Regions from separate parts of the Kitasatospora setae KM-6054 genome, predicted to be linked through region 1. Evidence: riboswitches for the same ligand, from Rfam matches in the RefSeq annotation. Region 1 holds a riboswitch; the other holds the start of a gene.
What was found. A riboswitch is a leader RNA that binds a small molecule or an ion and turns the genes downstream of it on or off. The one in region 1 is predicted to bind cyclic di-AMP.

Region 1 (3,377 bases):
GCCCCGACGGCCTCGCCGACACCCTCGCCGCGAAGGCCGCCTCCCCGATACCCGTGGTCGGCATCGGCAAGGACGCCGCCGAGGCGTACGCCCCGTACGTCACCACGGTGCGCGGCGTGAAGGTCGCCGTGCTGGGAGCCAGCCAGGTCAACGAGATCACCAACCAGAAGTGGCGGGCCGGCGCGCACAAGCCCGGCATCGCCTCCGCCCTCGACGAGCCCGCGCTGCTGCGCGCCGTCACCGCGGCGAAGGCCCAGGCGCCCGTGGTCCTGGTCTACCTGCACTGGGGCGACGAGGGGGTGGCCTGCCCGACCCGGGCGCAGACCTCGCTCGCCAAGAAGCTCGCCGACGCCGGAGCGACCGCCGTGGTCGGCACCCACGCCCACACCATGCTCGGCTCGGGCATGCTCGGGAAGACCTACGTCGCGTACGGCTTCGGCAACTTCCTCTGGTACGGCACCTCGAACTACGCCGCCTCCGACGAGACCGGCGTCACCACGCTCACCGTCACCGCCGACGGCCGGGTCACCGGCGAGGTCTTCACCCCCGCCCACATCGACGGCCGCGGCGTGCCCGTCCCGCAGAACGGGAACGCCGCGCGGACCGCCCAGCAGCGCCGCGACGGCCTGCGCGGCTGCACCGGGCTGGCCGCCGCCCCGAAGTGACGGCGGCCGGCCCGGGCCGGTGTCACTTCAGGTCCAGCACCTGGCCCGGGTGGATCAGGTCCGGGTTCCCGCCGACCACCTGCTGGTTCGACGCGTAGAGCTCGGACCAGCCGCCGTCCACCGCGTGGGTGCGGGCGATCGAGGCCAGGGTGTCGCCCGGGCCGACGGTGTACGGCTGCGCGGACCCGGCGGCCGGGCCTGCCGGGGTGGCGGCCGCAGCCGCGTCCGTGGGTGCGGCGGTGGAGGGGGCCGGGGTTGCGGGGGCGCTCGGCGTGGCCGTCGTTGCGGACGAGGCGGACGGGGTGGACGGGGTGGGCGAGGTCGGGGCGTCCGGGGTCGGGCTCACCGGGGCGGTGGGGAACAGGCCGCTGCCGTTTCCGCCGTTCCCGTTGTTGCCGTTTCCGTTGTTGCCCTCGGCGGGGGCGCCCGGGGTGGGCGTGGTGGTCGGGCCGGTGGGCACCAGCGGGGTGCCGGGGGAGGCCGGCGGGACGGTCGGCGTGGCCGAGGCGTCCGGGGCGGGCGTGGTCGGGGTGCCGGGAGCGGGGGTCGCCGAGTCGGTCGGGGCGGGCGGGGTGGGCGTGCTCGGCTGCGGCTGCGGGTGCGTCAACTGCAGGTAGCGCTCGTACAGGCTCTGGTGGCTGGTCCAGAACCAGGCGCCGTTCTTCTCGTACCAGTACACGTGCGCGACCGGGTCGTAGCCGGGCAGCCCGGAGAACACCGGTGCGGTGCTGCCGTCCGCCGGTGCGGTGCTGCCGTCCGGGGCCGCGTTGACCGCCGCGATGCCGCGGGCGCCGCGCAGCGAACCGGTCTCGCTCGCCGAGTCGTTGTCGTCGACGACGCCCGGCGCGCTGGCGGTGTTCAGGCCGGCGCCGTCCGCGCAGGCGGACCAGGGCGACGGGCCCTCGGTGGCCAGGATGCGCTCGGCGACGGCGATCTGCTGGCTGCGGGTGGCGCCGTCCGGCAGCGGGGCGTACTGGGTGCCGCCGTAGTCGGTCCAGCGCTGGGCGTTGATCTGCAGGCCGCCGTAGAGGCCGTTGCCCGCGTTGGAGCCCCAGTTCCCTCCGCTTTCGCACTCGGCGACCCGGTCCCAGACCGCGCTGGGCGCGGCGTGCGCGCCGCTCACGGTGAGCAGCGGCAGGGCGATGCCGAGGCCGGCCACACCGGCCGCCGCGATCGCGCGCTCGGCGGTCTTCTCCGCCTGGCTCTGCCGGCGATGACGTCCCGAACCCGTGAAGAGCATGCGAGATCCTCTCCGCACGCCTGCGAGGTGAGCTGTCGGGTTCGGACCGGGAGGGAGGCCCGGCCGCCGCACTCCGGTCGCCCGGCGCTGACGGCTTCACCCCTAGCCGTGGGGGACGGCAACAAACGTGGTTCCCCCGCCCCTGCCCAAGGGTTGTGGTGGTCGACCCGGCGACGCGGTGGACAGGGCTCGGCGTTGTCGCGCTGCGGGGCCCGGCGGTGCGGGCAGGGAGGAGCCTATTCACTCGAACGTGGCAATCACAAGCTCGTCGCGCCCGGATCACGCCTTCGTCACGCTGGTTGCCGCCTGGTGTGTGGGCGACCTGTTGACGATGTCTCGGGTGGTTGACCGAGTCGCCGGGCGGCGCCGTCGGTCGAGCCGTCCGGTCGTCCGGTCGTCCGGTCGGTTGGTCGGTCGATCGGCTGGAGAAGTGTGGCCGATCGGTGGGATTGGAACGGTCGCCTGCGGGGGAGAGAGGGGCCCCGGCGTGGGGCGGCGGATGGCTCGGGAGAGGCAAGTCGCCTGTAGGGGAGGCAAGTTGGGGCCAATACGGGCAATCTCCGTGTTGCGGATAAATGGCGCGACAGGGTGTCGACGGACTTCCTACGATCGCCCTGCTCGCTGTTCCCGCGGGCGTGTCACCGAGTCAGTGGAGGAGGTCCCGTGCGCGTGCTGGTTCCCGAAGTGCTCCGCACCGAGCGCCGGTTCGCCAGGCTGTTCGTCGGCCAGTCGTTGTCGGTCCTGGGCGACCGGGTGTCGTTCGTGGCGCTGCCCTTCGCGGTGCTGTCGATCAGCGACTCGGCCGCCGACGTCGGGCTGGTCGCGACGGCGGGCCTGCTCCCGCTGCTGGTGTTCACACTCGTCGGCGGCGTCTGGGCGGACCGCCTGCCCAGGCAGCGGATCATGCTGGCCTCCGACCTGGTGCGGTGCGCTGTCCAGGCGGCCATCGCGGTGCTGCTGCTCACCGGCACCGCCCGGGTCGGGCTGCTCGCTCTGCTGGCGGCGGTGTTCGGTGTCGCGGACGCGTTCTTCCTGCCGGCCTCCACCGGCCTGCTGCTCCTGCTCGTCCCCGCCGACCGACTGCGCGAGGCGAACGCCCTGCGCGGCTTCGTGCAGTCGGCGAGCCTGGTGGTCGGTCCGGCGCTGGCCAGCGTACTGATCGCACTGGCCGGCCCGGGCGGCGCGCTGGCGCTCGACGCGGTGAGCTTCGCGGCCAGCGCCGCCGTACTGGCCCGCCTGGGCGCGGTCGGTGCAGTGGGCGCGGGAGGAGGGGGCGTCGGCGGTGCGGTCGGCGGTGTCGCCGGGGCGGCGGCGGGCGGGCGGCAGGGGTTCCTGGCCGAGCTGCGGGTCGGCTGGCAGCACGTGCGCGGTCGGACGTGGGTGTGGTCGGGGATGCTGGCGATAGCGGTCTACCACGTGGTGGTGCTGCCCTCGGTGTTCGTCATCGGGCCGCTGTTGGCGAAGCGCGAGTG
Region 2 (3,377 bases), 4.7 Mb from region 1:
AGTCCGCGTGCGAGCCGCCGTTGAGGATGTTCATCATCGGGACGGGCAGCACGTGGGCGTTCGGGCCGCCCAGGTAGCGGAACAGCGGCAGGTCGCTGGCCTCGGAGGCGGCGTGCGCCACGGCGAGCGAGACGCCGAGGATGGCGTTGGCGCCGAGCGAGGACTTGTCCGGGGTGGCGTCCAGGTCGAGCATGGCCTGGTCGATGAGGCGCTGCTCGGTGGCGTCGTAGCCGACCAGCTCGGGGCCGATCTGCTCGATCACGGCGAGGACGGCCTTCTCGACGCCCTTGCCGAAGTAGCGGTTCTTGTCACCGTCGCGGAGCTCCAGGGCCTCGAAGGCGCCGGTGGAGGCACCCGACGGGACGGCCGCGCGACCGGTGCTGCCGTCGTCGAGACCGACCTCGACCTCGACCGTGGGGTTGCCGCGGGAGTCGAGGATCTCACGGGCTACGACGACATCAATGGACGGCACGAGGCATCTCCTAGCGGAAGCGGATGTGTGGTCGTTACGACCAGAGCCTAGCCGTACACCGCCGCTGGGCCACTCTCGGCCGGGCCCCGTCTCACGGTGTGGCCGGACTACCCCCCGGTAGTTCACCTGTTTGACGGCCGCCGCACCGCTCCCGGCGGCGCGAACCGCGCCGCGCGTGCCGGGGGCGGACGGGGTGTCAGGGGACGCGGCCCTCGTCAGGGCGGCGGCGGGGCCTCGTCAGGCCGCCGGCCGTGCGCGTCCCGGATGCCGGGATCCGGCGCCCCGCGGGGTCAGAGCGCGAGCACCTGGCCGGGGACGATCAGGTCCGGGTCGGCGCCGATCAGCTGGTGGTTGTCCCGGTAGATCCGCTCCCAGCCGCCGGCCACCTGCCGGGCGACGGCGATGCCGGAGAGCGTGTCGCCCTCCCGGACGGTGTAGCCGCCGGCGGTGGCGTCCTGCGGGGCGGCCTGCGGGGCGGCGGCGGGCTGGGAGTCGGTGGAGCGCGGCTGCTCGGCGGGCCGGGTGGGCGTGGCGGTGGGCTTGCCGCCGGGCTTGGCCGGCTTCGTCGGCGGCTGGCCCTTCGGCGGCTGCGGTGCGGGGGTGCGCTCGCCGGAGCGCGAGGCGGCGTCGTCGGAGACGTCGGCGGGCGCGCCGCCCTTGGCGAGTCCGGCCCGCTTGGAGCAGACCGGCCAGGCGCCGGGGCCCTGGCCGGCGAGCACCCGCTCGGCCACCGCGATCTGCTGGGCGCGGCTGGCCTGGTCGGCGCGGGCCGCGTACTGGGCGCCGCCGTAGGCGCGCCAGGTGGAGGAGGTGAACTGCAGGCCGCCGTAGAAACCGTTCCCGGTGTTGGTGTTCCAGTTGCCGCCGCTCTCGCACTGGGCGACGCGGTCCCAGGTGTCGACGGGTGCGGCTGCCGCTCCGGTGGCGGCGAGCAGGGGCAGGGCCAGGCCGACCGAGGCCACGCCGGCGGCGGCGATGACCTTCTCGGCCTTGGTACTACGGCGGTGACGGGCAGCGTTGGAGAACAGCACGGGACTTCCTCTCCGCACGCCTGCGAGGTGAGCTGTCGGGTTCGGACCGGGAGGCTGGCCCGGCCGCCGGACGGTTCGGACGCGGTTGCGCCCGCTCCTCGGCGGCTTCACCCCAAGCCGTTGGGACGACGGCGTTCACACTGGTTCCCCCGCTCCTGTCCGGTACCTGGTCGATGGCCCGAGGACGCGGCGGACAGGACTCGGCGTACCGCGGTCGGGGCCCGGCAGCTGCGGGCATGTCGGAGAGTAGGCAAAGCTGACGAGCAATCACAAGCTCATATCACCATGATCACGCCGAAATTACGGATCTTCGATTCGGGTATACGAACGATCCGCTTATGTCCTGATTTCTCCCGAGCAGGCGTGCGACGCGCGCCCCCGCCCCGGCGCGTCGTCGACCCGGTCGTACGGCGTGTCGGGTGGGTTGAAACGGCGTCAGCGGGGCGTGAAGGAGATCGGGAGGTCGCGCAGACCGCGCATGATCAGCCCGCCCCGCCAGCGCAGTCCGGCCGGATCGGCCGCCAGCCGAACGTCCGGAAGCCTGGTCAGTAGGCTGCCGATCGCGTACTGCCCCTCAAGCCGGGCCAGCGGGGCGCCGATGCAGTAGTGGATGCCGTGACCGAAACCGAGGTGCGGGTTGTCGGCGCGGGCCAGGTCGAGGGTGTTCTCGGCGGCGAACCGGGCCGGGTCGCGGTCGGCCGCGGCGAGCACCACCAGCACCGGGTCGCCGACCGGGATGTCCACCCCGCCGATGGTCAGCGGGGCGGTGGCGAAGCGCCAGGTCGCCAGCTCCACCGGGCCGTCGTAGCGCAGCAGTTCCTCGACGCCGGTGGCCAGCAGGCCGGACTCGCCGCGGGCCAGCGACCCCTGGAGCAGCGCGCGCTGGTCCGGGTTCCGCAGCAGCGCGTACATGCCGTTGCCGATGAGGTTGATGGTGGTCTCGAACCCGGCGAAAAGCAAGATGAAGGCCATCGCCGCGGCCTCGTTCTCGGTGAGGTGCTCACCGTGGTCGCCGGCCCGGATCAGGCCGGAGATCAGGTCGTCGCCGAGGTCGGCCCGCTTGCGGTGGATCAGGTCGGCCAGGTAGCCGCGGATCTGCTTGACGGCGCGGCCCACCCCTCCCCGCTTCCCGCCCGTGTGACGGATCATCATCCCGGCCCAGTCGCGCAGGTCGTCCTGGTCCTCGGGCGGGACGCCGAGCAGGTCGCAGATCGCGTAGATGGGCAGCGGGAAGGCGAACTCGTGGATCAGGTCGGCCTCGCCGCGGCCGGCGAAGGAGTCGATCAGCCGGTCGGTGATCTCCCGCACCCGCGGTTCGAACTCGGCCACCCGGCGCGGGGTGAACGCCTTGGAGACCAGCCGGCGCAGCCGGGTGTGGTCGGGCGGGTCGATGTTCAGCAGGTGGGTCATCAGGTCGGCCTGCCGCTCGCCCGGGATGCCGACCCGTCCGCTGCGGTGGGCCTGCTCGCTGTGGTGCGCCGGGTTCTTCGACAGCCGGGCGTCCGCCAGCGCCTGCCGGGCGTCCGCGTAGCGGGTGACCAGCCAGGCGTCGACCCCGCTCGGCAGGGTGGTGCGGTGCACCGGGGCGTGCTCGCGCAGCCAGGCGTACGCCGGGTAGGGGTCGGCCGCGAACTCCCAGGTGAAGAGTTGCGGATGGGCGGCGCGGGGCTGATCGGGCATGTCTTGACCGTATCGGGAAGCGCCGTCGCGTGAGTCTGGTCACCTGGTGGGTATTCCCTGTTGCGGAGCGTCGGGGCGTGCCTACGATCCTCCGATAACCACAGTGGGCGGCGTGCGGGCCGGCCACGGGTTCGCTCTGAGAGGGGAGCAGACCATGCGGGTAACCGGTGCGGTGGTGGTCGTCGCGGTGCTCG

Region 2: linked by a shared signal. The riboswitch ahead of KSE_RS45900 (LysM peptidoglycan-binding domain-containing protein) and the one ahead of KSE_RS45570 (LysM peptidoglycan-binding domain-containing protein) in region 1 are both predicted to bind cyclic di-AMP.

Annotation. Positions count from the first base shown of each region.
Region 1 covers NC_016109.1:462,476-465,852, reverse strand. Annotated here, with positions in the region: gene KSE_RS01935 (CapA family protein) at 1-665, shown strand, start outside; gene KSE_RS45570 (LysM peptidoglycan-binding domain-containing protein) at 688-1,905, opposite strand; cyclic di-AMP (ydaO/yuaA leader) riboswitch at 1,909-2,076, opposite strand; gene KSE_RS01925 (MFS transporter) at 2,575-3,377, shown strand, end outside.
Region 2 covers NC_016109.1:5,176,344-5,179,720, reverse strand. Annotated here, with positions in the region: gene eno (phosphopyruvate hydratase) at 1-472, opposite strand, end outside; gene KSE_RS45900 (LysM peptidoglycan-binding domain-containing protein) at 763-1,503, opposite strand; cyclic di-AMP (ydaO/yuaA leader) riboswitch at 1,507-1,704, opposite strand; gene KSE_RS23050 (cytochrome P450 family protein) at 1,939-3,183, opposite strand; gene KSE_RS38745 (SDR family NAD(P)-dependent oxidoreductase) at 3,338-3,377, shown strand, end outside.